Regions from separate parts of the Oceanimonas doudoroffii genome, predicted to be linked through region 1. Evidence: predicted binding sites of a transcription regulator. Region 1 holds the regulator's gene; the other holds the start of a gene.
The links. The regulator NrdR, encoded in region 1, represses ribonucleotide reductase genes. The targets are predictions, from matches to a motif close to CACNNTATANNGTG.
Positions count from the first base shown of each region.

Region 2: nrdA (class 1a ribonucleoside-diphosphate reductase subunit alpha) is a predicted target of NrdR. The motif match lies at 4,915-4,928, and genes of this name have one in related genera.

Region 1 is NZ_NBIM01000007.1:82,578-97,579, forward strand. It holds gene ribBA (bifunctional 3,4-dihydroxy-2-butanone-4-phosphate synthase/GTP cyclohydrolase II) at 1-911, opposite strand, end outside; gene B6S08_RS15515 (riboflavin synthase) at 942-1,595, opposite strand; gene ribD (bifunctional diaminohydroxyphosphoribosylaminopyrimidine deaminase/5-amino-6-(5-phosphoribosylamino)uracil reductase RibD) at 1,595-2,710, opposite strand; gene nrdR (transcriptional regulator NrdR) at 2,711-3,160, opposite strand; gene glyA (serine hydroxymethyltransferase) at 3,282-4,535, opposite strand; gene B6S08_RS15535 (molecular chaperone TorD family protein) at 4,771-5,391, shown strand; gene B6S08_RS15540 (DUF2956 domain-containing protein) at 5,400-5,753, shown strand; gene B6S08_RS15545 (amidoligase family protein) at 5,768-6,736, shown strand; gene B6S08_RS15550 (gamma-glutamyl-gamma-aminobutyrate hydrolase family protein) at 6,724-7,413, shown strand; gene B6S08_RS15555 (YqaA family protein) at 7,406-7,840, shown strand; gene acs (acetate--CoA ligase) at 8,019-9,968, shown strand; gene aroQ (type II 3-dehydroquinate dehydratase) at 10,423-10,872, shown strand; gene accB (acetyl-CoA carboxylase biotin carboxyl carrier protein) at 10,908-11,372, shown strand; gene accC (acetyl-CoA carboxylase biotin carboxylase subunit) at 11,382-12,722, shown strand; gene B6S08_RS15580 (RidA family protein) at 12,979-13,341, shown strand; gene B6S08_RS15585 (DUF997 family protein) at 13,627-13,863, shown strand; gene panF (sodium/pantothenate symporter) at 13,860-15,002, shown strand, end outside.
Region 2 is NZ_NBIM01000001.1:1,059,181-1,074,182, reverse strand. It holds gene B6S08_RS04970 (hypothetical protein) at 1-323, shown strand, start outside; gene B6S08_RS04965 (DUF1496 domain-containing protein) at 793-1,059, shown strand; gene yfaE (class I ribonucleotide reductase maintenance protein YfaE) at 1,063-1,326, opposite strand; gene nrdB (class Ia ribonucleoside-diphosphate reductase subunit beta) at 1,332-2,465, opposite strand; gene nrdA (class 1a ribonucleoside-diphosphate reductase subunit alpha) at 2,582-4,858, opposite strand; gene B6S08_RS04945 (HAD family hydrolase) at 5,198-5,872, opposite strand; gene ubiG (bifunctional 2-polyprenyl-6-hydroxyphenol methylase/3-demethylubiquinol 3-O-methyltransferase UbiG) at 5,878-6,576, opposite strand; gene gyrA (DNA topoisomerase (ATP-hydrolyzing) subunit A) at 6,727-9,336, shown strand; gene serC (3-phosphoserine/phosphohydroxythreonine transaminase) at 9,471-10,553, shown strand; gene hisC (histidinol-phosphate transaminase) at 11,130-12,230, shown strand; gene aroA (3-phosphoshikimate 1-carboxyvinyltransferase) at 12,384-13,670, shown strand; gene B6S08_RS04915 (MerR family transcriptional regulator) at 13,722-14,117, opposite strand; gene B6S08_RS04910 (hypothetical protein) at 14,255-14,752, shown strand; gene B6S08_RS04905 (EAL domain-containing protein) at 14,724-15,002, opposite strand, start outside.

The DNA of each region.
Region 1 (15,002 bases):
ACCGACAACAGATGATCCGGGGTTTCTTCCTTGCCGAGGATCACCAGCACGCCGCCTTCATCGGCAATGCGCGCCATCGATTTGTCCAGCGGCCAGCTGCGGCTGGCGTGGCGATCGGTCATCAGCACGTCGCTCAGCATGTCGTGAATATGCACTCGCACCAGCGCCGGCTGGTCTGCCTTGATCTCGCCCTTGCGCATCGCAAAGTGCACCTGGTTATCGATGGTGTCGCGGAAGGTCACCAGCTCAAACTCGCCGTGCTCGGTGGGCAGCTTGCAGCGGGCCACCTGCTCGATGGTGGTTTCGTTCTCGTTGCGGTACTCGATGAGATCGGCAATGGTGCCCAGCTTGATGCCGTGCTCCTCGGCAAACTTCTCCAGGTCCGGGCGGCGCGCCATGGTGCCGTCTTCGTTGAGAATTTCCACGATCACCGCCGCCGGCTCCACCCCCGCCAGCCGGGCCAGATCGCAGCCCGCCTCGGTGTGGCCGGCGCGGGTCAGCACACCGCCGTTCTGGGCCTTGAGCGGAAAGATATGGCCGGGCTGTACCAGGTCGGCGGGCTTGGCGTCCTTGGCCACGGCGGCCTGCACGGTGCGGGCCCGGTCGGCGGCGGAGATACCGGTGGTCACCCCTTCGGCGGCCTCAATAGAGACGGTAAAGGCGGTAGAGAACTGCTCGGTGTTGCGGCTCACCATCTGGGGAATGTCGAGCTGGCGGCAGCGGGCCTCGGTCAGGGTCAGGCAGATCAGGCCCCGGCCGTATTTGGCCATAAAGTTGATGTCTTCCGGACGCACGTGTTCGGCGGCCATGATCAGATCGCCTTCGTTTTCCCGGTCTTCGTCATCCATCAGAATGACCATTTTGCCCTGACGAATGTCGTCGATGATTTCCTGGGTACTGCTTAAGGCCATGATGTTCCCCTTGGTTGATTCGGTTAGCCGCTATTTCACAAAACCGCTGGCGGCCAGGGTCGCCAGAGTAAGTCCGCTCGACGCCTGAGTCTGGCCACCGGCCAGCAGGCGTTCCAGGTAGCGGGCGATAATGTCTACCTCCAGGTTGACGCTGCGGCCAACCTGCCAGTCGTTCAGTGTGGTGTTATTTAATGTATGGGGCACCAGCGTCAATTTAAAGGCCGCGCCCGATACCGCGTTCACGGTCAGGCTGATGCCGTCCACGGTAATGGAGCCCTTTTCGGCAATATAGCGGGAAAGTTCGGCCGGGGCGTCGACCCACAGCTCAATGGCAAAGCCCACCTTGCTCTTTTTGCTGATGCGGCCCACGCCGTCCACATGGCCGGACACCAGGTGACCGCCGAGGCGGGTGGTGGGCAGCAGCGCCTTTTCCAGGTTTACCGCCTGGCCCGACTGGTAGTCGGCAAAGCCGGTGCGATTAAGGGTTTCAATCGACACGTCGGCGCAGTAGTAATCCTTGCCCAGTTCGGTCACGGTGAGGCAGACGCCGTTGGTGGCGATGGAGTCGCCCAGGGCGACGTCGGAGAGATCCAGCGCCGGGCAATGAATGCGGATCACCGAGGAGGCGCCCTTTCGCTCGATGGCGGCCAGGGTGCCGGTGGCTTCAACAATACCGGTAAACATCAGTCGGTTACCCTTGCAGTCAGTTTGAGATCACCACCCACCAGGCGGCAATCCTGCCAGGCCAGCCGGGGCGGCTGGCTCATGGCGGTAAATTCGGGCAGCGCCAGCAGGCCCCGGGCCGGGTTGCCCATCAGCATGGGCGCCTGATACAGAATCAGTTCATTCACCAGGCCGGCACCAAACAGGGCACCGCCAAGGGTCGCCCCCGCCTCGACCCAGAGGTAATTCAGCTGACGCCGGCCCAATTCTTCCAGCAACAACTCCAGGTCCAGCTTGCCATCGGCGGCCAGGGGCAGCACGCATTCTTCCACCTCGTCGCCAAAGCCACCGGTCACCTCGCCGCGTAGCAGCAGCACCGGGCCGGGCTGCGCAAACAGCCGCAGCCCGGCATGCAGCCGGTTTTGCGTGTCGATTACGATGCGCAACGGCTGGCGCAGCTCGGCTTCGGCATAGTCCTGGCGCAGCGACGCCGGCAACTCTTGCCAGCGCACGTTGAGGGCGGCGTTGTCCATCAGCACGGTATCGGCGCCGGAAAGAATGGCGCAGCTTTGCGCCCGGTGGCGCTGCACATCACGCCGGGCCGCCGGGCCGGTAATCCACTGGCTTTCGCCGTTGGCGAGCGCGGTGCGGCCATCCAGGCTGGCGGCCAGCTTCAGGGTCACAAAGGGACGGCCGGTGCGCATGCGGTGCAAAAAGCCCACATTCACCGCCTCGGCCTCATCGGTCATCAGGCCGGCCTCGGCCCGAATGCCCGCGTCCTGCAGCATGGCCAGGCCGCGACCGGCAACCTGGGGGTTGGGATCCACCATGGCGGCCACCACTCTGGACACGCCGGCGTCAATCAGACCCTGGGCACAGGGCGGGGTGCGACCATAATGGGAACAGGGCTCCAGGGTAACGTAGGCGGTGGCGCCCTGAGCGGCCTCACCGGCGGCCTGCAGCGCAAAGACTTCGGCATGAGGGCCGCCGGCACGCCGGTGAAAGCCCTCGCCCACCAGTTGACCGTCTTTCACGATCACGCAACCCACCGCCGGGTTGGGGCTGGTGGTAAAACGGCCACGGCGGGCCAGCTCAAGCGCCCTGGCCATCCAGCGCGCATCTTGGGTTGTGAACACTTATTGCTCCAGGCGGGCTATCTCTTCGCCAAACTGGCGCAGATCCTCAAAACAACGGTACACCGAGGCAAAGCGAATATAGGCGACCTTGTCGAGCTGCTTGAGCTCGTCCATCACCAGGTTGCCCACCAGCTCGGATTTGACTTCCCGCTCGCCGGTGGCCCGCAGCCGCGACTTGATGCGGCTGATGGACTGCTCGATGGCCTCGGTGCTGACCGGACGCTTTTCCAGCGCCCGCTGCATGCCGGCTTCCAGCTTGTCTTCGTTAAAGGGCTCGCGAATGCCGCTGGTTTTGATGATGCGCGGCATCACCAGCTCGGCGGTTTCAAAGGTGGTGAAACGCTCCCGGCAGGCATTGCACTCACGCCGCCGGCGCACCTGCAGGCCATCGCCCACCAGACGGGAGTCGATTACCTTGGTTTCGGTTGCGTTGCAAAAGGGGCAGTGCATGGTGCCTCCGCGGGGCCTGTTAATCGGCTGTTAGTGTAAAGAAGCGGGCTGTGGAATGAAAGCAAGAGAAAATAAAAACGGGGTCCGAAGACCCCGTTTCTGATGCCGTTACCGGTGCGCCTTACGCGTAAACCGGGTGGCGACGGCAGATGTCCAGCACCTGCTCTTTCACGCTGGCGATGGTGGCGTCGTCGTTGATGTTGCTCAGCACATCACAGATCCAGCCGGCCAGCTGGCGCACTTCGGCTTCCTTGAAACCACGACGGGTAACCGCCGGAGTACCAATACGAATACCGGAGGTCACGAACGGAGAACGCGGATCGTTGGGCACGGCGTTCTTGTTCACGGTGATGAAGGCGCGGCCCAGGGCGGCGTCGGCTTCTTTACCGGTGATGTCCTTGTCGATCAGATCCAGCAGGAACAGGTGGTTGTGGGTGCCACCGGAAACCACTTTAAAGCCACGCTTCTGGAACTCGTCGGCCATGGCCTGGGCGTTTTTCACCACCTGAGCCTGGTATTCCTTGAACTCGGGCTCCAGGGCTTCCTTGAAGGCCACGGCCTTGGCGGCGATCACGTGCATCAGCGGGCCACCCTGACCACCAGGGAAGACGGCGGAGTTCAGCTTCTTCTCCAGCTCTTCGTTGTTGGCGGCAGACAGGATGATGCCGCCACGGGGACCGGCCAGGGTCTTGTGGGTGGTGGAGGTCACCACGTGGGCATGGGGCAGCGGGTTGGGGTACACACCGGCGGCGATCAGGCCGGCCACGTGCGCCATGTCCACCATAAACCAGGCGCCTACCTTGTCGGCGATTTCGCGCATGCGGGCCCAGTCTACGATGCCGGAGAAGGCGGAGAAGCCACCGATGATCATCTTCGGCTTGTGCTCAACGGCCAGACGCTCCATTTCTTCGTAGTCGATCACGCCCTGCTCGTTGATGCCGTAAGGCACGATGTTGTACAGACGGCCGGAGAAGTTGGCGGGAGAGCCGTGAGTCAGGTGACCACCGTGGGCCAGGTTCATGCCCATGACGGTGTCGCCGGGCTTGACCAGGGCCAGGAAGACGGCGGAGTTGGCCTGGGAGCCGGAGTGCGGCTGCACGTTGGCCCAGGTGGCGCCGAACAGCTGCTTGACACGATCGATAGCCAGGTCTTCCACCACGTCAACATATTCACAGCCGCCGTAGAAGCGCTTGGCCGGATAGCCTTCGGCGTACTTGTTGGTCAGCTGGGAACCCTGAGCCTGCATCACGCGCGGGCTGGTGTAGTTCTCGGAAGCGATCAGCTCAATGTGCTCTTCCTGACGCACGGTCTCATTGCTGATGGCCTGCCACAGCTGGGGATCATAGTCGGCGATATTCATCTCACGCTTTAACATCCGTCTCTCCTGACTCATGGGGGATTGTCACTGAAAGTCAGAGTGTACCCCCAAGCGGCAGTCCGGCCTAGTCCCGCGAGCCGGGTTTACACTATTTTTTTACCTTTATGTTGAAAAGTTCACAAAAAGTTGAAGACCCATTAACACACTCCCTGTTCCGCACGGGTAGGAATCCGACCGGCAAACCCGATAGAATGGGGCTATCCCCAGACCGAACAAGCCGTTGAAGAGGATTATGCAAGCGTTCAGAGTGACTTCCCAGCGCCGGGCCGAACTGTATCACTGGTTTACCGCCCTTTTTGCCACCCCCCTGAGCGAGGACGATCTCGGTGAATTCGGCGGCTACGACATGCACCGTTTCCTCGACAGTCTGGCCACCCTGGACCCGCTCACCGAGGCCGCCGAGGCCTTTCGCGGCGAAGCGGAAAAGGCGCTGCAACACACGGCGCCGCACACGCGCCTGAGCGGTCATTATCAAGCGCTGCTCGAGGCGCCCTCACTGCTCGACACCGCCAGCCTGAACGAGGCCAGCCAGGATGCCCTGCTGCTGATGACGGTGCTGCTCAAGCAGCACGGCACCGAGCTGGCCGACGACGATCCGCTGCATGTGTGCAATCAGCTGGAGATGATGGGTACCCTGGCGCTGGCCGCCGCCGACAGCACCACCGAGGAGCAACGGTTGCAACTGCTGGATCAGCAGCGAGAACTGGCCAACAGCCAGCTGATCGGCTGGCTGCCGGTGTTTGTGGAGCTGTGCCGGGAGCGGGATGCGGGCGGCTTTTACGCCGCCGCCGCCAGCCTGCTGTTGTCGGTGTTTGTGATGGATCTGCACTACCTCAACAACGTAGCGGAATAATCAGGCCCATGCGTTACAGCAAGCACAAAAAGGCTGAGGCCTCACCCGAAACCCAGGCCGAGGCCGAGCGGGTGGCCAAGGCCACCCAGCGTCCGGGTCAGACCAAGGAACAGACCCGGCTCATCGCCCAGGGAATTCAGAAGGGCATAGAGGAATACAAAAAGCAGCAAAAGGCCAGGGCCCGCGCCGCCGACAAGGCCCGCCGGCAGCAACAGCGTCAGCAGGGCGCAGAAGTAAACGAGGAAAATGAGGCCGAACCGGATCTCGCCCCTGCCGGGCGTTCTTCCCCGCTGCCCTGGCTGTTGCTGGGGCTGAGCTGGGTCGGCTTCCTTCTATACTTGTGGCTCACCCGCCACGGCTGAAACAGGGAGACACCATGCCATTGCCACTGCCCCCGGAACTCTATACCGAACACGGCGCCGAGCGCCGGCTGGGCGTGGAGCTGGAGCTGAGTGGCCTGCCCCTGCCCCGGCTGGTCAGCCTGGTGACCGACGCCCTGCGAGGCGAAACCCGCGCGCTGTCGGAATATGAATTCGACATCGACACCCCGCTTGGCACCTTTCGCGCCGAACTCGATTTTGACTACCTCAAACGCCTGGCCCGGGAGCAGCGCCGACACCCGCCCGGCGAACTGGAGCAGACCGCCACCGACCTGCTGGGCAGTCTGGCGCAGCACCTGGCGCCGCTGGAGCTGGTGTGCCCGCCGCTGCCGCTGTCACGGCTCGACCGGCTCAGCCGGCTGTTTGAACGACTGCGCCAACAGGGCGCCCGGGGCACTCGCCACGCCCTGCACTATGCCTTTGGTCTGCACCTCAACCCCGAGCTGCCGGCCACCGATATTCACACCCTGCTGCGCTATTTTCGCGCCTACCTGTGCCTGCACGACTGGCTGGAAGCCCACGAAGACATCGTTACCGCCCGCAAGATCTCGCCCTATATTCGCGCCTTTCCCCGGGACTATGTCAGGCTGGTGCTGAAGCCGGACTACCACCCCGATCTGACCCGCTTTACCGCCGACTATCTGGCCTGGAACCCAACCCGCAACCGGGCCATGGATCTGCTGCCCCTGCTGGCCTGGCACGATGAGTCCCGAGTGCAGGCGGTGGCCCACGACGACAAGATCAACCCTCGTCCCACCCTGCACTACCGGCTGCCCAATTCCGATATCGACAATCCGCTGTGGTCCCTGGCCCACGCCTGGGCCGGCTGGCTGCAGGTGGAATGGCTGGCGGCGGATCCGCAACGGCTGACGGACGCCTGCCGGGCCTATGGCGAGCACCTGGATCAGCTGACCCCGGATTTTATGGATCCCTGGAGCCTCAAGGTGCGTCCATGGTTGCGTTGATTGGCGTGACCGGCCCCGACAGCCGCCTGCCCCTGGCCTGGTGGGCCAGCCGCCTGGCATTGGGTCTGGCCGGCGGCCGGGGCCAGCACCTGACCCCGGCCAACATGCATAGGCACAAACGGGATCAACTGCAGGGCCTCATCATCGGCGGCGGTGACGATATCGACGCCGCCCTCTACGGCCACGATACCGGCCGGGCCCCGGCGGATCCGGACCGGGACGCTTTTGAGATAGAACTGATTGAACACGCCCTCGACACCAGCCTGCCGCTGCTCGGCATCTGCCGGGGTGCCCAGTTGATTAACGTGGTGCTGGGCGGCTCGCTGCACGCCGACATTCGCCCGCTACGCCAGAACACTTCCAACCGGCGCACACCACTGCCGCGTAAAACCGCCATCGGCTGTGGCGGCGGCCGGCTCAGTCGCATCATGCAGCGGCCGCGCTGGCGCATCAACAGCCTGCATCACCAGGCGGTGGACAGGCTGGGCGGCGGCCTGGCGGTGGTGGCGCGGGATCTGGACGGCTTTGTGCAAGCCATTGAAAGCACCACGGATCACTATCTGATGGGGGTGCAGTGGCACCCGGAATACCTTCCCTACCTGCCCTGCCAGCGACGGCTGTTTCGGGATCTGGTCACGGCGGCCGAACACAGCCGGCCCGAGGCACTTTATGACTGACTATTTGCTGGTGTTTGGCAGCAGCCTGCTCGCCGCCACCATAGCGCCCTTTTATTCGGAAGTGGTGCTGGCGGCGGTACTGACCCGCCAGCCCGATGCCGCCCTGCTGCTGTGGCTGCTGGCCAGCACCGGCAATACCCTGGGGGCCATGATCAACTGGTGGCTGGGCAAGTACCTGCTGCACTTCCGCCACAAGCGCTGGTTTCCGGTCAACGACAAACAGCTGGAGCGCGCCCAGCGCTGGTTTCAGCGCTTTGGCGTGTGGTCGCTGCTGCTGTCCTGGGCACCGGTAGGCGGTGATGCCCTCACCTTTATCGCCGGCATCATGCGGGTGCCGCTGGCGCTGTTCACCCTGCTGGTGTTCATCGGCAAGGCGCTGCGCTACGCCGTGGTGCTGTGGTTTGCCGATACCTTGTTACTGTCCTGATCCCGACGGGGCATTCCGAATGCAAGGACTGGCATGAGCCCGACAAGACCGTATACTGGGCAACACAAGGCAGTGCTACCAGGGCCGCCAGTTCTTTCGGCTAGCCGAAAGTCTAATTGAGCGTAACGACCATCTGGGTCACCTTGTTAACCAATGGTTACAACCAAGGAGCGGAATAATGAGTGAAGTTAAGGTTCATCCGGTCATGCCCCATATCGCAAAGACCGCACTGCTGGACGATGCCGGCTATCAGGCCATGTATCAGCAGTCCATCGACAACCCCGAAGCCTTCTGGGGTGAGCAGGGCAAAATCGTTGACTGGATCAAACCCTACACCAGGGTAAAAAACACCTCCTACGATCCGGGCCACATCAGCATCAAGTGGTTTGAAGACGGCACCCTGAACCTGTCCGCCAACTGTATCGACCGTCACCTGGCCACCCGGGCCGACGAAGTTGCCATCATCTGGGAAGGCGACAGCCCCGACGAAGACAAAAAGGTCACCTACCGCGAGCTGCACGAGCAGGTATGTCGCTTTGCCAACGTGCTCAAGGCACAGGGCGTGAAAAAGGGCGACGTGGTCAGCATCTATATGCCCATGGTGGTGGAAGCGGCGGTGGCCATGCTGGCCTGTACCCGCATCGGTGCCGTGCATTCCGTGGTGTTTGGCGGCTTCTCTCCCGATGCACTGGCCAGCCGCATTATCGACTCCCAGGCCAAGGCGGTGATCACCGCCGACGAAGGCCTGCGTGGCGGCCGCACCGTGGCACTCAAGGCCAACGTGGACGCGGCCCTGGCCAACCCCAAAGTGACCTCCATCGACAGCGTGATCGTCTATCGCCGCACCGGCGGTGACATTGCCTGGAACGAACAGCGCGATGTGTGGTGGCACGAAGCCACCGCCCAGGTCAGCGCCGACTGCCCGCCGGAAGAAATGAACGCCGAAGATCCGCTGTTCATTCTTTATACCTCCGGCTCCACCGGCACCCCCAAGGGCGTGCTGCACACCACGGGTGGCTACCTGGTGTATGCCGCCATGACCTTCAAGTACATTTTTGACTACCACCCGGGTGACGTGTACTGGTGCACCGCCGACGTGGGCTGGATCACCGGCCACAGCTACCTGCTCTACGGTCCGCTGGCCAATGGCGCCACCACCCTGCTGTTTGAGGGCGTGCCCAACTACCCCAAAACCAACCGCATGGCCCAGGTGGTCGACAAGCACCAGGTCAATATTCTGTATACCGCCCCCACCGCCATTCGTGCCTTTATGGCCAAGGGTGACGAGGCGGTGGAAGGCACCAGCCGCGCCAGTCTGCGCGTGCTGGGCTCGGTGGGCGAGCCCATCAACCCGGAAGCCTGGGAATGGTATTTCCGCGTGATCGGCGACGAGCGCTGCCCCATCGTGGACACCTGGTGGCAGACCGAAACCGGCGGCATTCTGATCACCCCGCTGCCCGGCGTCACCGATCTCAAGCCCGGCTCGGCCACCCGCCCCTTCTTTGGCGTGCAGCCGGCGCTGGTGGACGGCGAAGGCAAGGTGCTGGAAGGCGCCACCGACGGCAACCTGGTGATCCTGGACTCCTGGCCCGGCCAGATGCGCACCGTGTTCGGCGATCACGACCGTTTCGAGCAGACCTACTTCTCCACCTTCCCCGGCACCTACTTCAGTGGTGACGGCGCCCGTCGCGACGAAGACGGCTACTACTGGATCACCGGACGGGTGGACGACGTGCTCAACGTCTCCGGTCACCGCATGGGCACCGCCGAAATCGAGTCGGCGCTGGTGGCGCACCCGAAGATTGCCGAGGCCGCCGTGGTGGGCGTGCCCCACGACATCAAGGGCCAGGGCATTTACGCCTATGTCACGCTCAATGCCGGCGAAGTACCGTCTGCCGAGCTGCACAAGGAAGTTAAAGACTGGGTGCGCAAGGAAATTGGTCCCATCGCCACCCCCGACGTCATCCACTGGGCCGAGGGCCTGCCCAAGACCCGCTCCGGCAAGATCATGCGCCGCATTCTGCGCAAGATCGCCACCGGCGACACCGATGCCCTGGGCGATACCTCCACCCTGGCGGATCCGGGTGTGGTCGACCGCCTGATCGAGGAACGCAACCGAGTGGCCTGATGCGCACCCGCTGTTGTCAGACTGTCGTCTTTTTCTGTTGTCACACCCGCGCAGGCGGGAGTCCAGTGCGATATGTCATGGATCCCCGCCTTCGCGGGGATGACGGAAATGAAAGATGTCTGGGGGTATAGTCATGTCAAAACGCCGCCTTGAGCGGCGTTTTTTTATGGCCGCGGCCGGCTGAATGCCGCTTTTTGTCGCAGCAACAACAGTTTGCGGAACTTTCTGACGTTATTTTCGCTCACACATCGAGCCTCAACCCCGGTCACCCACGGGCACACTCAAAAATTTATTAGTCATTAGACCAGTAAATTGCTGCCAATTTTCATGAAATCACTATAATTGGGCGCACCGGGCCGAAATGCGCCATTTTATTTGCCTCACACCGGCAAAAAGCGCTAGGCTCCCTGTGACTCGACGTGTAAACCGCAAGATAGACGAGGATTGCCGCACAATGGCCGACAAATACCGTATTCTGCTGCTCAACGGGCCAAACCTTAACCTGCTGGGCCGACGCGAACCGGGCATTTACGGCAACAACAGCCTGAACGACATCGTGGCGCGCCTCACCGAGCAGGCCGCCGGGCGCGATATCGAACTCAGTCACGTCCAATCCAACGCGGAGCACGTTCTGCTCGACGCCATCCACCAGGCCGATGGCCGGCAGGATTTTATCATCATCAATCCCGCCGCCTTCACCCACACCAGCGTGGCCCTTCGTGATGCCCTGCTGGGGGTCAACATTCCCTTCATTGAAGTGCATTTGTCGAATGTGCACGCCCGTGAACCCTTCCGCCATCATTCCTATCTGGCGGATAAGGCAGTGGGCGTGATCTGCGGCCTGGGTGCCGATGGTTACGAATTTGCCCTTGAGGCGGCGGCCCGTTATCTGGCTCGTCGCTGACTCACATCAGCACCAACATAACTAAGAGAACGCTCATGGATATTCGTAAAATCAAGAAACTGATCGAACTGGTTGAAGAGTCCGGTATCGCCGAGCTGGAAATCGCCGAAGGCGAAGAGTCGGTACGCATCAGCCGCTACGGCGCCGCCGCCCCGGCCCCGGTGATGCCTCAGTATCAGGTGCAGGCCGCCCCGGCTCCTGCCGCTGCGCCCGCCGCCGCTCCTGCTGCCGCCGCCCCGGCCGCCGAAGCCGCTCCCGAGCTGAGCGGCCACGTGATGCGTTCTCCCATGGTCGGTACCTTCTACCGTGCCTCCAGCCCCGGCGCCAAGAACTTCGCTGAAGTCGGCCAGACCGTCAACGTGGGCGACACCCTGTGCATTGTTGAAGCCATGAAGATGATGAACCAGATCGAGGCCGACAAGGCCGGCGTAGTGAAGGCCATTCTGGTCGACAACGCCCAGCCGGTTGAATTCGACGAGCCCCTGTTCATCATCGAATAAGGAATTCCCATGCTGGATAAAGTAGTCATCGCCAACCGCGGTGAAATCGCCCTTCGCATTCTGCGCGCCTGCAAGGAGCTCGGAATCAAGACGGTCGCGGTGCATTCCACCGCCGACCGCACCCTGAAGCACGTGCTGCTGGCAGACGAGTCCATCTGTATTGGTGGCAATCAGTCCACCCAGTCGTACCTGAATGTGCCGTCCATCATCGCCGCCGCCGAAGTGACCGACGCCGTGGCCATTCACCCCGGCTACGGCTTTCTGGCGGAAAACGCCGACTTCGCCGACCAGGTAGAAAAGTCCGGCTTTATCTTTATTGGCCCGCGCGGCGACACCATTCGCCTGATGGGTGACAAGGTGTCTGCCATCGAGGCCATGAAGAAGGCCGGCGTACCCTGTGTGCCGGGCTCCGACGGCCCCATCGGCGGCGACGCCAAGCGCAACGCCGCCATTGCCAAGCGCATTGGTTATCCGGTGATCATCAAGGCCGCCGGTGGCGGCGGTGGTCGCGGCATGCGTGTGGTGCGCTCCGAAGCCGAACTGGAAAAATCCATCTCCATGACCAAGGCCGAGGCCGGTGCCGCTTTCGGCAACGACATGGTGTATATGGAGAAATTCCTGGAAAACCCGCGCCACATCGAAATTCAGGTGCTGGCCGACGGCCAGGGCAACGCCATTCATCTGGCCGAACGTGACTGCTCCATGCAGCGTCGTCACCAGAAGGTAGTGGAAGAAGCCCCGGCCCCGGGCATTACCGCCGAGATGCGCAAGTTCATCGGCGAGCGCTGCTGCAAGGCCTGTGTCGACATCGGCTACCGCGGCGCCGGTACCTTTGAATTCCTCTATGAAAACGGCGAGTTCTATTTCATTGAGATGAACACCCGTATTCAGGTGGAGCACCCGGTCACCGAGATGATCACCGGTGTGGATCTGATCAAGGAACAGCTGCGTGTGGCCGCCGGCCTGCCGCTGTCCATTACTCAGGATCAGGTGGTGGTGCGTGGCCATGCCATCGAGTGCCGCATCAACGCCGAAGACCCGCGCAGCTTTGTGCCGAGCCCGGGCGAGATCACCCGCTTCCACTCTCCGGGTGGCCTGGGTGTGCGCTGGGACTCCCACATTTATGCCGGCTATCGAGTACCGCCCTACTACGACTCCATGATCGGCAAGCTGATCTGCTACGGCGAAAACCGCGATATCGCCATCGCCCGCATGAAGCACGCCCTCAACGAGCTGGTGATTGACGGCATCAAGACCAATATTCCGCTGCACAAGGAAATCATGAGCGATGAGAACTTCCGCAATGGCGGAACCAACATCCATTACCTTGAGAAGAAGCTGGGCCTGTAAGGCTCACGCGGAATAATCAAACGGCGCCTTGAGCGCCGTTTTTGTTTAAGGAGCGACAACAGAGGACCGTAGGTTGGAATGAGCCTCGGCGAATTCCAACATGTCACAGGCGCCTTCTTGTTGTGAATTCGCTGCGCTCATCGCCAACCTTCTGCTTTCCGGGTGCGATATGCTTAGCATTACGCGACCGCAGCGGTTTTTCCCAAACTGGCCAGCCGCTACACTACGCCCTCAGCCCACTGAGACAAACACCAACATGAACATTCATCGCATCAATCCCTGCAAACGCTGGTCCGACATTACCGTGTTCAACGGCATCGCCCATTTTGTGGAGGTGCCCGAGGGGGATCTGTCCGCCGGCATTGAAGAGCAGACCCGCCAGGTGATGGTTCAGGCCGAACAGGCCCTGGCCAAGATAGGCAGCGACAAGGGCCGGCTGCTGTCGGTAACCATCTACCTCACCGACTTTGCCAACCTGCCCGCCTTTAATGCGGTGTGGGACGAGTGGTTCCCGGAAGGCACCGCCCCCAGCCGCGCCTGCGTAAAGGCCGAGCTGGCCAACCCCGACTACCTGGTGGAGATGGCCTTTGTTGCCGCCGCCGGCGAAGAGTACTTGTAGGTTGAAATGAGCCTCGGCGAATTCCAACGCTACACCGGCGCCTTCGTGTTGGGATTCGCTTAGCTCATCACAACCTACCGCCCGGATCCCCTAGGTTTTCCTCGTTCCCGTGCTCTGCCTGGAAGCGAGTGCACATGACAAGTGGAGCGCGGGCGAGCCGCCAGCGCTCCAGAAAACACCCGCATATTCGCTGCGCTCATCACAACCTACCGCCAAAAGCGGGGGCGAGTTTGTTCCTCTATTCCCCCACTGGTATGCTTCGCCCCTTCCTGAAGGAGCCTTCCAATGACTTCCATTGTTTCCGTGGCCCGGCGCGAAGCCTTGCTCAGCGTGCTGCTGGCCCTGCTTTATCTTGCGGCCTGGGCAGCCTGTGCCTGGCTGGTGCCGCCGGCGCTGACCCTGGCCGGCTGGCCACTGTGGTTTTTGCTGAGCTGCCTGTTCAATCCGCTGCTGTTTATTGTGCTGTGCGCGCTTATGGTGCGCTGGTGTTTCAGGGCGGTTAACCTGGAAGCCTCATCATGAATGCCGGACTGATGATTCCCCTGCTGGTGTATCTGGCGGTGATGATTGGCCTGGGACTGTGGCTGGGCCGTCGCCGCAGCGAAGGCGGCTTTGTGCAGGACTATTTCCTTGGCAGCCGCTCCATGGGCGGCTTTGTGCTGGCCATGACCATGGTGGCCACCTATGCCTCGGCCTCGTCTTTTATTGGCGGCCCCGGCGCGGCCTACCGCATGGGGTTGGGCTGGGTGCTGCTGGCGATGATCCAGGTGCCCACGGTGTGGCTGACCCTGGGGGTGCTGGGCAAACAGTTCGCCCATATCGCCCGGCGGGTGAACGCGCTCACCATTAACGACATGCTGCAGGCCCGCTACCAAAGCCCGCTGGTGGTGCTGCTGGCGGGCCTGGGCCTGCTCGCCGCCTTTGTGGCCACCATGGTGGTGCAGTTTATCGGCGGTGCCCGGCTGCTGGAAACCGTGACCGGACTGTCGTATCAGAGCGGACTCATGCTGTTTGCCGGCGCCGTGCTGCTCTATACCCTGGTGGGCGGCTTTCGCGCCGTGGTGGTGACCGACGCCGTGCAGGGCATTCTGATGCTGCTGGGCACTGTGGTGCTGCTGGCCGGCGTGCTGCAGGCCGGCGGCGGCGCCGCCACCATGTTTGCCGAGCTGAAAGCCATCGATCCCGGGCTGGTGCAGCCTCAGGGCCCCGACGGCTTTCTCTCCATGAGCTTTATGCTGTCGTTCTGGGTGCTGGTGTGCTTTGGGGTAATAGGCCTGCCCCATTCGGCGGTACGCTGCCTGGCCTACAAAGACAGCGCCGCCATGCACAGGGGCATTATTATCGGCACCCTGGTTGGGGCCGTGCTGATGTTTGGCATGCACTTCGCCGGGGCGCTGGGGCGCGTGCTGGTGCCTGAGCTAACCGTACCCGACAAGGTGATGCCCACCCTGATGCTCACCGTTCTGCCGCCGCTGGTGGCCGGGCTGTTTCTGGCCGGGCCCATGGCCGCCATTATGTCGACCATCGACTCCCAGCTTATTCAGGCCGCCGCCACCCTGGTAAAGGATCTTTACCTTAACCACCTATGCAAAACCCAGCCGGCGCCGGCCGTGATCAAGCGCGCCAGCAAGCTGGTGACCCTGACCCTGGGGCTGATAGTG
Region 2 (15,002 bases), on a different contig from region 1:
ACAACGCCCATGTGCCAGGGGTGACCGACCAGGTTGAAATTCTGCGTTGTCCCGGACTGGAAGCCCGCACCTATTGGTCCCGGGAAAGCGCCCGGCCCGGCGGCCTGCCGGTGTTTTTGCTGCTGACGCGGCCGCACCCCGGGCTGCCGGCATTTCTACAGCCGGGCAGCCCGGGAGAAGGGCTGGAGCGGCAGCTGGGCCGGCCCACGGAGCGGCACGCGGATTACTGGCGTTATGGTTCGGTGGAAACCACGGAGGCGGTGACCATCTCCTGGCGGGACGGGCGCATTCGGCAGCTGCGCTGGGAGTGGTATCTGGACTGAGCACATCAAAAGGGCGCCGTGGCGGCGCCCTTGCGGTAACTGCCGGCGGGATTATTCGGCGTTGGTACGTTTGTCCCGCTTCTCCTGGCGTTTTTCCTTCAGGGTTTTTCGGGCTTTCTTTTTCACTTTTTCCTTGCTCATGATGTGGCTCCGTGGATTTCTCGCCCACAAAAAGGTGCCGTTTTCCTTTCTGGAGGGCGCAAAATGTCGTGATGACGACAGAGTGACTACATGATCACGGCAAAACGACTACTTCAAGGCGATGTCTCCCTTATCAGCTGCCCGATGGCAATACCAACAAAACAAACCGGCTTAAAGCGCTGCCATGTCGCTTCATGGCGTTGCAAGTGACTAAAAATGAAGAAAAAAGCTATAACCACGTTAGCCGGGGGCAAGCGGAAAAGCAAGCCTCGGGGCGGGTGGCGGTGCTACCATAAAACCATCTGTGTCATTGCGGGAGAGCAACATCATGAAAAGGCTGCTGTGGGGACTGTGCTGGGGGCTGCCGGCGCTGGCCGGTGCCGAAACCATTACCACCGCCCCGGTGGAGCTGAACATTGCCGCCGGCATTGAGCCGGTGTGTTATTACGCCGACAAGCGCTATTCCCGAGGGGCGGTGATCCAGATGGGACAACAGTGGTTTGTGTGCGCGAAGGAGAAGTCGTTTGAGCAAAATGGCCGGCTGAGCTGGCAGCCGTTTGATCCCAATGCCGGCGAGGCCGGCAAAATGCGTTGAGGCTCAGGCCTGTTTTTTGACTCCGAGCAGCGGCACGTCAAGCAGCACCTCGCCCTCGGGCCGGCAGCAACAGGGCAGTACTTCGCCGCTGGCCACAAAGGCCAGCGGCGTTTCCGGGTAGCGCACGCAGCCCTCAAGCAGGGGGGTACGGCAGGCGCCGCAGTAGCCCTCGCGGCACTGATATTCCACCGCGTGTCCGGTGCGTTCCAGGCCGTCGAGCAGGGTTTCCCCCGCCCGCAGTTCAAAGCTGAGATCGCGCGTGCGCACTTTGCTCACAGTTCAAAGTCACCCAGATCGTCGTGGCTCACATGGGAGTCAATCTGACCCACCAGATAGGAGCTCACTTCCACTTCCTGGGGCGCCACCTGCACATTGTCGGATGACAGCCAGGCGTTGATCCAGGGAATCGGGTTTTGCTTGGCGCCTGCAAAAGCCGGCTCCAGACCCACCGCCTGCATGCGCAGGTTGGTGATGTATTCCACGTACTGGCACAGAATGTCCTTGTTCAGGCCGATCATGGAGCCGTCCTTGAACAGGTATTCGGCCCATTCCTTTTCCTGAATGGCGGCGGCCTTGAACAGCTCAAAGCACTGCTGTTCGCAGTCTTTGGCGATCTGCGCCATGTCTGGATCGTCGTCACCGCTGCGCAGAATGTTAATCATGTGCTGGGTGCCGGTTAGGTGCAGGGCCTCGTCCCGGGCAATGAGTTTAATGATCTTGGCGTTGCCTTCCATCAGCTCGCGCTCGGCAAAGGCAAAGGAGCAGGCAAAGCTCACGTAGAAGCGAATGGCTTCCAGGGCGTTGACGCACATCAGGCACAGGTAGAGCTTTTTCTTCAGCTCATACAGGTTGATCAGCACCTTGCGGCCCTTGATCTCGTGCTCACCTTCGCCGTAGAGGTGATAGAAGTTGGTGTATTCGATCAGCTCGTCGTAGTAGTGGGCGATATCCTTGGCGCGTTTCTGAATGTGCTCGTTGGCCACGATATCGTCAAAGACCTTGGCCGGATCGTTGACGATATTGCGAATAATGTGGGTGTAGGAGCGGGAGTGGATGGTCTCGGAAAACGCCCAGGTCTCAATCCAGGTTTCCAGCTCGGGAATGGACACCAGCGGCAGCAGTGCCACGTTGGGGCTGCGACCCTGAATGGAGTCGAGCAGGGTCTGGTATTTGAGGTTGCTGATGAAAATGTGCTTTTCGTGATCCGGCAGCGCCTGGTAATCAATGCGGTCCTGGGACACGTCCACTTCTTCCGGACGCCAGAAAAAGGACAGCTGCTTTTCAATCAGCTTTTCAAAAATTTCGTATTTCTGCTGATCATAACGGGCCACGTTCACCGGATTGCCGAGGAACATGGGCTCTTTCATGTGATCATTCTGAACTTGACTGAAAGTGGTGTAAGACATTTTTTTCATTCCGCAAAGACAAGAGCGCAGTGCCGCTCAACCGCCTGGGGCGGTATCAGCGACGCTGCGCACGGCGGCGGGAGCAAACCCGCCGCGAGTTATTTCAGTAAGGCGCCTTAAATCTTGCAGGCGCCGCCGGCGCAGCCGTCATCTTCCTGCAGGTCGTTCTGGGCGTCTGCCGCACCGTCACGGGTGTTGTGATAGTACAGGGTCTTGAGACCGAATTTGTAGGCGGTGAGCAGATCTTTCAGCAGTTGCTTCATCGGCACCCGGCCGCCGTCAAAGCGGGCGGGATCGTAGTTGGTGTTGGCGGAAATGGCCTGATCCACGAATTTCTGCATCACACCCACCAGCTGCAGGTAACCGTCGTTGGACGGCATCTGCCACAGCAGCTCGTACTGGCTCTTGAGGCGCTCATACTCTGGCACCACCTGCTTGAGAATGCCGTCTTTGGACGCCTTGACCGACACCAGGCCACGGGGCGGCTCGATGCCGTTGGTGGCGTTGGAGATCTGGCTTGAGGTCTCGGACGGCATCAGCGCGGTCAGGGTGCTGTTGCGCAGACCGGTGGTCTTGATCTCTTCCCGCAGGGTTTCCCAGTCCAGGCGCAGCGGCTCCTGGCAGATGGCATCGAGATCCTTCTTGTAGGTGTCGATGGGCAGCACGCCCTGGGCATAAGTGGTCTCGTTAAAGGCCGGGCAGGGGCCGAATTCCTTCGCCAGCTGTACCGAGGCCTTCAGCAGGTAGTACTGAATGGCTTCAAAGGTCTGATGGGTCAGGCCGATGGCACTGCCGTCGGAGTACTTGACGCCGTTTTTGGCCAGGTAGTAGGCGTAGTTGATCACGCCAATACCCAGAGTACGGCGGTTCATGGAGCCTTTTTTGGCTGCCAGCAGGGGGTAGTCCTGATAGTCGAGCAGGGCATCCAGGGCGCGTACCGCCAGATCCGCCAGGCCTTCCAGATCTTCCAGTTTGTCGATGGCGCCTAGGTTAAAGGCCGACAGGGTGCACAGGGCGATTTCACCGTTCTCGTCGTTGATGTCCATCAGCGGCTTGGTGGGCAGGGCGATTTCCAGGCACAGGTTGCTCTGGCGCACCGGCGCCACTTTGGCATCGAACGGGCTGTGGGTGTTGCAGTGATCCACGTTCTGCACATAGATACGGCCGGTGCCGGCACGCTCCTGCATCATCAGCGAGAACAGCTCCACCGCCTTGACGGTGCGCTTGCGAATGCTGTCGTCGGCTTCGTACTTGACGTAGAGCTCTTCAAATTTGGCCTGATCCTCAAAGAAGGCGTCATACAGGCCGGGCACGTCGGACGGGCTGAACAGGGTAATGTCGCCGCCCTTGATCAGGCGCTGGTACATCAGGCGGTTGATCTGCACGCCGTAGTCCATGTGGCGCACGCGGTTTTCTTCCACGCCACGGTTGTTTTTCAGTACCAGCAGGGACTCTACTTCCAGGTGCCACATGGGGTAGAACAGGGTGGCGGCACCGCCACGTACGCCGCCCTGGGAGCAGCATTTGACCGCGGTCTGAAAGTGCTTGTAGAACGGAATGCAGCCGGTGTGAAAGGCTTCGCCGCCACGAATGGGGCTGCCCAGGGCGCGAATGCGGCCGGCGTTGATGCCGATGCCGGCGCGCTGGGACACGTAACGCACGATGGCGCCGGAGGTGGCGTTAATGGAATCCAGGCTGTCGCCGCACTCGATCAGCACGCAGGAGCTGAACTGGCGGGTAGGGGTGCGCACGCCGGACATGATGGGCGTGGGCAGGGAAATTTTGAAGGTGGACACGGCGTCATAAAAACGGGTGACGTAGTCCAGCCGGGTCTCTTTCGGGTACTTGGAGAACAGGCAGGCGGCCACCAGCATGTAGAGGAACTGCGGGCTCTCGTAGATGTCGCCGGACACCCGGTTCTGCACCAGATATTTGCCTTCGAGCTGCTTGATGGCGGCATAGGAGAAGTTCATGTCGCGCTCGTGGTGCAGGCGCGCATTCATGGCCTCGAATTCCTCGCGGCTGTAGTCGGCCAGAATGTGCTGGTCGTACTTGCCCATTTCGGTCAGGCGCACCACATGGTCATGGAAGTGGGGCGGCTCGAACTCACCATAGGCCTTCTTGCGCAGATGGAACATGGCCAGGCGGGCGGCCAGGTACTGGTAGTCCGGGCTCTGCTCGGAGATCAGATCGGCGGCGGCCTTGATGATGGTCTCGTGAATGTCTTCGGTGCGGATACCGTCATAGAACTGGATGTGGGAGCGCAGTTCCACCTGGGACACGGATACATTGTCCAGGCCCTCGGCGGCCCAGGTGATCACCCGGTGGATCTTGTCCAGATCGATGGGCTCCTTGGCGCCGGAGCGTTTGGTAACCAGCAGATGTTTATTCATGAGATGGACCTTCTCCCAGTGGTGTTGTGTTGCTCGGCAAATCCCGTGCGTCCAACCACCCTATATAGTGTGGTCGTGGTGCGGAGGAAGCACAACATATAGTTGTCGTTGAGTGGAATGGGCACAATATAGTGGGTTGGTTCACGATTCTCAAGCCGCCCCGGCACTGGGCAGCTTGTGGATAATCTGTGTGAAATACACCGATGTTTGCGTTTACTAACTGGTGTGCCGTTGGGACTCTGGCATTGGCAAAACACTGTCTTTTTTGTGGCCGGCGAAAAACTTTTTTTTAAATATTTGGCTTGCAAAAATGACCGGCTTGCGGATCCGCGGGATCTTTCAGCAGGGGGCGTCAAATGCCCCTTTCAGCCAGTGGCTGAGTGCATCAACCGAGTCCATGACGGCCCCGGCCTGCCAGCGGTGGGGATCCTCACCCGCCGACACATAACCCCAGCCCGCGGCCAGGGTGGCCATGCCGGCGGCCAGCCCCGCCTCGATGTCGCGACGGTGATCGCCCACATAGACACAGTGGTCGGCTTTCACCCCCAGGTGCGCGGCGGCATGCAGCAGCGGCGCCGGGTGCGGCTTTTTATGGGCCAGGGTGTCGGCGCTGACGGTGACGCCACACTGCGAGAACAGCGGCAAGGCCGCCAGCAGCGGCTCGGTGAGCGCCGCAGGCTTGTTGGTGACTACCCCCCAGGGAATGGCATTCTGATTGAGCCAGCCCAGCAGCTCGGGCACGCCGGCGTAAGGCTGGGTGTGGTGACACAGGTTTTGACGGTAAAAACCGAGCATGCGTTCCCGTAACCGATCCAGCCCGTGCTGCTCAATCATGGCCTGCGGAATGCCGGCCCTGAGCAGGGCATAGGAGCCGTCGGAGGTAGTGCAGGCCAGCACCTCGTCGGACAGGGCGTTGAGGCCAAGGCCGGTGATCACATGGTTGGCGGCGGCGCCCATGTCGCCCGCGGTGTCGAGCAGGGTGCCGTCGAGGTCAAACAATACCGCCTTGAGCATGCCGTTTACTCCGGTTTGATGGCGTGAACCATGTAGTTGACGTCTGCATCATGGCTGAGCTTGAAGTCGCCCTGCAACGGCCGGTACACCACGCCCTGAATGTCCTTTACCACCAGACCGGCGGCCTCGATAAAACGGCACAGCTCGGCGGGGCGAATGAATTTGCGGTGATCATGGGTACCCTTGGGCACCATTTTCAGCAGGTGCTCGGCGGCGCCGATCATCAGCAGCCAGGCCTTGGGATTGCGGTTGATGGTGGAAAACACCAGGTTGGCGCCGGGTTTGGCCAGCCTGGCGCAGGCGGCCACCACGGAAGCCGGCTCGGGCACGTGCTCCAGCATTTCCATGCAGGTGACCAGCTCATACTGGCCGGGCTGCTCTTCGGCCATCTGCTCGGCGGTGGCCTGGCGGTAGTTGACGCTGACGCCGCTTTCCAGGGCGTGCAAGCGGGCCACTGCCAGGGGTTCCCGGCCCATGTCGACGCCGGTCACCTCGGCCCCTTCCCGGGCCAGGCTTTCACTGAGAATGCCGCCGCCGCAGCCGATGTCGATCACCTGCTTGCCAAAGAGGCCGTCGGCCTTGTCGGCAATCCAGCCAAGGCGCAATGGATTGATGTTGTGCAGGGGCCTGAAATCCCCCTCCAGATCCCACCAGCGAGAGGCCATGGCCTCGAATTTGTCGATTTCCTGTTGATCTACGTTCATGAAACTGCCTTGTGCCTGGGCGATTGGGGTACCCATTATAACCAAGCCGGCAGGGGTCGCCAGCTTCACTGCTCCCGTCGGGCCGGAACTGTGCTAGAATGGCTCGCTTTTTAAAGCCATATAATCAATAACCTGGGGACAAGGCTTGCTATGACCGATTTGGCCCGAGAAATCATGCCGATCAACATTGAGGAAGAGCTGACGCGCTCCTACCTCGATTACGCCATGAGCGTGATCGTGGGGCGTGCCCTTCCCGATGTTCGAGACGGCCTGAAGCCGGTGCATCGCCGCGTGCTGTTCGCCATGAACGAGCTCGGCAACGACTGGAACAAACCTTATAAAAAGTCGGCCCGTGTGGTGGGCGACGTAATTGGTAAATATCACCCCCACGGCGACAGCGCGGTATATGACACCATAGTGCGCATGGCACAGGACTTTTCCATGCGCTACACCCTGGTCGACGGCCAGGGCAACTTCGGCTCGGTAGACGGCGACTCCGCCGCCGCCATGCGTTATACCGAAGTGCGCATGGACAAGATTGCTCACGAGCTGCTGGCGGATCTGGACAAGGAAACCGTCGACTGGGTGCCGAACTATGACGGCACCGAACTGATCCCGGCGGTGATGCCCACCAAGGTACCCAACCTGCTGGTGAACGGCTCTTCCGGCATCGCCGTGGGCATGGCCACCAATATACCTCCCCACAACCTCAACGAGGTGGTGGATGGCTGCCTGGCATTGATCGATGACGAGCACATCAGCCTCGATCAGTTGATTGAGCTGATCCCCGGCCCGGACTTTCCGACCGGCGGTATCATCAACGGCAAGTCCGGCATTCTCGATGCCTACCGTACCGGTCGCGGCAAGATCTACGTGCGCGCCCTGGCGGAGATTGAAACCGACGAGAAAACCGGTCGCGAGACCATTATCGTCTCCGAGCTGCCCTATCAGGTGAACAAGGCCCGGCTGATCGAGAAAATCGCCGAGCTGGTCAAGGAAAAACGCATCGAGGGCATTTCCGCCCTGCGCGACGAGTCCGACAAGGACGGCATGCGCATCGTGATCGAGGTGCGCCGGGGCGAGGTGGGTGAGGTGATCCTCAACAACCTGTATGCCCAGACCCAGATGCAGACCGTTTTCGGCATCAACATGGTCGCCCTCGACAACAACCAGCCGCGCACCTTCAACCTGAAGGAAATGCTGGAGTGCTTTATTCAGCACCGCCGCGAAGTGGTGACCCGTCGTACCGTGTTTGAACTGCGCAAGGCGCGGGACCGGGCCCACATCCTGGAAGGCCTGGCCATTGCCCTGGCCAACATCGATCCGGTGATTGAGCTGATTCGCCGCTCGCCGACCCCGGCGGAAGCCAAGGCCGGCCTGCTGGCGCAAGGGTGGGAGCTGGGCAACGTGGCCAGCATGCTGGAGCGTGCCGGTGACGACGCCGCCCGCCCGGAATGGCTGGAGCCGGATTACGGTATTCGTGACGGTCGCTATTACCTGACCGAACAACAGGCCCAGGCCATTCTGGAGCTGCGTCTGCACCGCCTGACCGGCCTTGAGCACGAGAAGATCCTGGATGAATACAAGGCGCTGCTTGAGCAGATTGCCGAGCTGCTGCACATTCTCAACAGCAGTGCCCGCCTGATGGAAGTGATTCGGGAAGAGCTGGAGGCGCTGAAAGAGCAGTTTGGCGACACCCGCCGCACCGAAATCACCACTTCCAGTGCCGAAATCAACCTGGAGGATTTGATCACCCAGGAAGACGTGGTGGTGACCCTGTCCCACCAGGGTTACGTCAAGTACCAGCCGCTCACCGACTACGAGGCCCAGCGCCGTGGCGGTCGCGGCAAGTCGGCAACCCGCATGAAGGAAGAAGACTTTGTCGAGCGCCTGCTGGTGGCCAACACTCACGACACCATTCTGTGCTTCTCCACCGCCGGCAAGGTGTACTGGCTCAAGGTGTATCAGTTGCCGGAAGCCAGCCGCACCGCCCGTGGCCGCCCCATTGTCAACCTGTTGCCGCTGGACGAGCACGAGCGCATCACCGCCATTCTGCCGGTGAAGGAATATGCCGACGACAAGGCGGTGTTCTTTGCCACCCGTCAGGGCACGGTGAAGAAAACCGAGCTGACTGCCTTCAGCCGGCCGCTGGCCTCGGGCATTCGCGCCATCAACCTGACCGAAGGCGACGAGCTGATCGGGGTGGACATCACCGACGGCGACAACGAGATCATGCTGTTCTCCGATGCCGGCAAGGTGGTGCGTTTCCATGAAGATCAGGTGCGCGCCATGGGCCGTACCGCCACCGGCGTGCGCGGTATTCGCCTGAGCGACAACGACAGTGTGGTATCGCTGATCGTGCCGCGAGGCGAGGGCGCCATTCTCACCGCCACCGCCAATGGTTACGGCAAGCGTACCGCCCTGGAGGAGTACCCCACCAAGAGCCGGGCCACGCAGGGTGTGATGTCGATCAAGGTGAGTGACCGCAATGGTGCCGTGGTAGGGGCCATTCAGGTGGACGAAACCAACGAGATCATGCTGATCACCAACGGCGGTACCCTGGTGCGTACTCGCGTGTCGGAAGTGAGCCTGATCAGCCGTAACACCGCCGGCGTGCGTTTGATCCGCACCGGAGAAGACGAGCAGGTGGTAGGGCTGCAGCGCATTGAGGAACCGGAAGACGACGAGCCGATCGAAGGCGAGGAAGGGCTGGACTCCGGGGCGGCGGATGACGCTGCTGCACCGGCCACCGACGAGTAACAAACATGAGGCCTGCGGGCCTCTTTTTTGTGCTCTGGATCGGATTTTGCTTTGACTTGGCGCTCAAGCGCCGTGTAAAACGAGAAAGCGCCGGTGTTCGGCGCCAAACAACTTAGCAGGTTAACTCAGGGAAAATGGGAAAGATGGTTTACAACTTCAGCGCAGGTCCGGCCATGTTGCCGGTTGAGGTCATGCAGCGGGCACAGGCCGAGTTTCGCGATTTTAACGGCTTGAGTGTGTCGGTGATGGAGCTCAGCCACCGCGGTGCCGATTACATGGCGGTAGCGGCGCAGGCCGAGCGGGATCTGCGTGAGCTGATGCAAATCCCCGACAACTACAAGGTACTGTTCCTGCAGGGCGGCGGACGCGGCCAGTTTGCCGCCGTGGCGCTGAACCTGATGGGCAAGAACGCCAAGGCCGATTACATTGTTACCGGTCAGTGGTCCCGTTCGGCGGTAGCCGAAGCCGAGAAGGTGGGTACCGTCCGGGTGCTGGACGGCTTTGAAGCCGGCGAAGGCCCGCGCAAACTGGCCACCAGCTGGGATCTGGATCCCACCGCCGCCTATGTGCACTACTGCCCGAACGAAACCGTGGAAGGCATTGAGTACGACTTTATTCCCGATACCGGCGATGTGCCCCTGGTGGCGGACATGTCGTCCACCATTCTGTCCCGTCCGGTGGATGTGAGCAAATTCGGCATTATCTATGCCGGCGCCCAGAAGAACATTGGTCCGTCCGGCCTGGCGGTGGTCATTGTGCGTGACGACTTGCTGGATCAGGCTTGCCCCAATGTGCCCGCCATCATGGACTACGCCGCCATGGCCAAGGCCGACTCCATGCTGAACACCCCGCCCACCTATGCCTGGTACCTGGCCGGTCTGGTGTTCCAGTGGCTGAAAGAGAAGGGCGGTGTGGAAGCCATTGGCAAGCAGAATCAGGCCAAGGCCGAGCTGCTCTACAGCTATGTGGATACCAGCGACTTCTATGAGAACCGGGTTCACTCCAGTGCCCGCTCCTGGATGAACATTCCATTCCAGCTGAAGGATGAGTCCCTCAACGAGGTCTTCCTGAAGGAAGCCAAGGCCGCCGGCCTGCTGGCGCTCAAGGGCCACCGCATCGTGGGCGGCATGCGTGCCAGTGTGTATAACGCCATGCCCATTGAAGGCGTACAGGCCCTGGTCGACTTTATGGACGACTTCGCCAAGCGCAACAGCTGAACCAGCCTACAATGCGAAGCAGCAGCGCGGTTGCACTCCGCCGACACGCTTCCATGAATGACACTCAGCAGTGAACCCCGCTGCGAACATAGTTAATGTTCGGTCGGGATTCACTGCTTCGTCACGGCGAGCAAGCTCGCCCCATGAGCGCTCGGCAAATGCGTCTGACCGCCAGGGATGGCGGGAATGCCGAAAATGCAGGAGCAACTTTTCGGCCATGGCATTTGACGGTCGGCTACGGCAATCCCCACTGCTGCTTCGTGAAGCTTTAGAATTGCCTGTTTGCCGTAGGTTGGTGATGAGCGCAGCGAATCCCAACAGCTAAGTCGGCAGGTTAAAAAAGAATACAGCGCCGTTTTGGAGGGGCTGGCTACGGCCTGAAGCCTCGGGTTGCAGAAAAATTCGTATTTCTCTGCTGTCACTCCCGCGCAGGTGGGAGTCCAGTGCGATATGTCATGGATCTCCGCCTCCGCGGAGATGACGGCTTTATCATGGAAATTAAAATTGTCAGTAGCCGTCACTTCAGTAGGCGGGCCTTGCGGAGCAAGGCATTAACAACACATACAAGGAGCCAACGTGAGTATTGATTTTCTGGCCCTGGCCAACCCGGGGGTACCGGGTCTGCATCCTTATCAGCCGGGCAAGCCGGTGGAAGAGCTGGAGCGTGAGCTCGGCATCAGCCACAGTGTCAAGCTGGCATCAAACGAAAACCCGCTGGGCCCGGGCCCCAAGGCCATTGCAGCCATTCAAAAAGCGCTGCCGGAGCTGGCCCGCTACCCGGACGCCAACGGCTTTGCCCTGAAAACGGCCCTGGCCGGCAAGCTGAAGGTGAACACCGATCAGCTTATTCTGGGCAACGGCTCGAACGAGCTGATCGATCTGCTGTTCCACACCTTTGTGGGCTCGCAGCAGGAAGTGGTCTATTCCCAGTACACCTTTATCGTTTACGCGCTGGCCACTCAGGCCCATGGTGCCAAGGCGGTGGAAGTGCCGGCGGTGGACTGTGGCCACGATCTCGACGCCATGGCGGCGGCCATTACCCCGGCCACTCGGCTGGTGTGCATTACCAACCCCAACAACCCGACCGGCACCTTCCTCGGCAAGCAAGAGGTAAAGGCCTTTATGGAGCGTGTGCCGGCCCATGTGCTGGTGGTGCTGGATGAAGCCTATACCGAGTATGTGGGCGAAGACGAGCGCCTGCCGTCCATCGACTGGCTGAACGAATACCCCAACCTTATCGTGTCTCGCACCTTCTCCAAGGCTTACGGCCTGGCGGGCCTGCGGGTGGGTTACATGGTCTGTCATCCCGAGCTGGTGGCGGTGCTGAACCGGGTGCGTGAGCCCTTTAACTGCAACAGCCTGGCGCTGGCAGCGGCGGAAGCGGCCCTGAACGACGACGCCTACCTGGCCGAGGCGGTGGCGCTGAATAATCAGGGCATGGCCATGTATGAAGCCTTCTTCAACGAGCGAGGGCTGAAATACATTCCTTCTCGAGGCAACTTTATCACCCTGGATTTGCAGCGGGACGCCGGCCCCGTCTATCAGGCATTGCTGCGGGAAGGGGTGATAGTGCGGCCCATTGCCGGCTACGGCCTGCCTACCTGCCTGCGTATCAGCATTGGCCTTGAAGCCGAAAACCAGCGCTGCATCGAGGCACTGAAAAAGGTACTGGACTAAGCCGGTGCCTTCGGGGGACAGAGCAGACTCAGTGCCGCCCTGTCCTCGACCCATCACTGCTCACGGCAACCGGGCAAGTCGCTTGCCCTGACCGGCCCGCCCTGATAACGTCAGGGTAGCTTCAAACGTTTTATCCCCATCTCCAGGAAGATTATGGAAAGTCTCAAACTATCTCCCATTGCCCGGGTGGCGGGCACGGTGAACCTGCCCGGCTCCAAGTCGGTGTCAAACCGTGCCCTGTTGCTGGCCGCGCTGGCCCAGGGTACCACCCGCCTGACCAACCTGCTCGACAGCGACGACATTCGCCATATGCTGGATGCGCTCAAACAGCTGGGAGTGCAGTATGAGCTCTCGGAAGACAAGACCGAGTGCGTGGTGCACGGACTGGGGCGGGCCTTCAGTGTCGGCGAGCCGGTGACCTTGTTTCTGGGCAATGCGGGCACCGCCATGCGGCCCCTGTGCGCCGCCCTGTGCCTGGGTACCGGCGAGTTTACCCTGACCGGTGAGCCGCGCATGTGGGAGCGTCCTATCGGCCATTTGGTGGATGCCCTGCGGGAAGCCGGCGCCGATATCAGCTACCTCAAGACCGACGGCTATCCACCGGTGTTTATCAACGGCAAGGGCCTGTGGGGCGGAGATGTGCATGTGGACGGCTCCGTCTCCAGCCAGTTTCTGACCGCCTTTCTGATGGCCGCCCCCATGGCGTCGGGTGATACTCGCATCCATATCAAGGGCGAGCTGGTGTCCAAGCCCTACATCGACATTACCCTGCACATCATGAAGCAGTTCGGTGTGGTGGTGGAGCACGACGACTACCAGACCTTTTACATTACCGGCAATCAGACCTATGTGTCGCCGGGCGCCTTTATGGTGGAAGGGGACGCTTCCTCTGCTTCCTATTTCCTCGCCGCCGGCGCCATCAAGGGCCGAGTGCGGGTTACCGGCATTGGCCGTGACAGCATTCAGGGCGACATTCGTTTTGCCGATGTGCTGGAAGCCATGGGGGCGAAGATCACCTGGGGTGACGACTTTATCGAGGCCGAGCATGTGGGTCCGCTGAAGGCGGTGGACATGGACATGAACCACATTCCCGATGCGGCCATGACCATTGCCACCACGGCCCTGTTTGCCGAAGGCACCACCCGCATCAGCAATATTTACAACTGGCGGGTGAAGGAAACCGACCGGCTTTACGCCATGGCCACCGAGCTGAAAAAGCTGGGTGTCGAGGTGGAAGAAGGGGAAGACTACCTGGTGGTGACCCCGGCGCCGGCGCTGCAGGAGGCGGAGATTGCCACCTACAATGATCACCGTATTGCCATGTGTTTTTCGCTGGTGGCGCTGAGTGACACTCCCGTGGTGATTCTGGATCCGGGCTGCACTTCCAAGACCTTTCCGGACTACTTCGACAAGCTGGCCAGCGTCAGCCACGACCAATAAATCAAAAGCCCCGCCAAGCGGGGCTTTTTCTTGCGTCTGACGTTTTATTTCTCAGTGGTGCTTCATTTTTTCCAGCGCTTCCTTTGCCTTGATATCGGCGGCGTCCAGCTCCGCCAGCACCTTTTCTATGTCGTCCTGCTGCTGCTGCAGCACGATGCGCTTTTCCGCGATCATGGCCACCATGGAGTGCAGCTGGGGCCGAGTGCTGTGCTCGGCATCATAGAGTTCGAACAACTCGCGCATTTCCGCCAGGCTGAACCCCAGGCGCTTGCCCCGTAGGGTCAGGGTGAGGCGAATTCTGTCCTTGTGGCTGTAAATACGGCTGTTGCCCTTGCGCTTGGGGGTGAGCAGACCCAGCTCCTCGTAATGACGCAGGGTTCGGGGGGTAATGTCAAACTCGTCGGCCAACTCGGATATGGTGTAGGTGACTTCCTTATTGGGCATCATGGCAACTCCTGCTACAGCTGAAAAACAAGTTTGAGCGGCGAACCTTACACCCAAGGTGACAGGCTGTGAAGTCCGGCTTTGACTCACACCGGCTATTACGCCAAGATTATTGCTTTATGGCAACCGGCGGAGACGGCGTGTTTATTTTCAAGGTCAGAGACGGCGAGGCGGCCAGGGCAGAAATTCGCATTCAGGCCCTGGACTGGAGCGAGCAGGGAGAGGTTGAATTCTGCTGCAACAGTGACGCCCTGGCGGTTGTGTTGCTGTCGGGTTGTCGCAGCGGCCGGGGCCATTTTGAGCTGCTCGCCGGCGCCAAGCCCATGGACGTGGAGCAGTGGCTGGATTACCTGCAGGAGCAGGGCCGCTTGTCCCAGGTTGAAGTCACCATTCACAGCCCCCTGGATGACGGCTACGCTGCACTGACCGGTCTGGACGAAGAGCAGGTACAGACCCTGCTGCAGTTGGTGTACAAGGTGGGGGGCTTTAACCGCCTGCAGATCATGCGCTACCTCAAGCACCGCAACAATGCCTCAACCATGTCTACCCGCTACAGTCCGGAAGAGCTCACCCGCTACCGCCACCTGGGTGAGCTTATCAACTACCTGATCAAGCTGAAGTCAGCGTCAGCCCCTTGAAGCCGGTCAGGGGCACCGGTTTGCTGACGAGATAACCCTGCACGCCGTCAATATACATGGTTTCCAGCATGCGTTTCTGATCTTCGGTTTCCACGCCTTCCGCCACCACGTGGCAGCCCAGGCGCTGGGCCAGGTCGATGATCATGCGCACAAACTGCTGGTTAGCGCTGTCGTCTTCCAGGTGGTGCACCAGCTCAGGATCCAGCTTGACGTAGTCCGGTTTGAGCTCTTTCAGCAGCCGAAAGGAGCC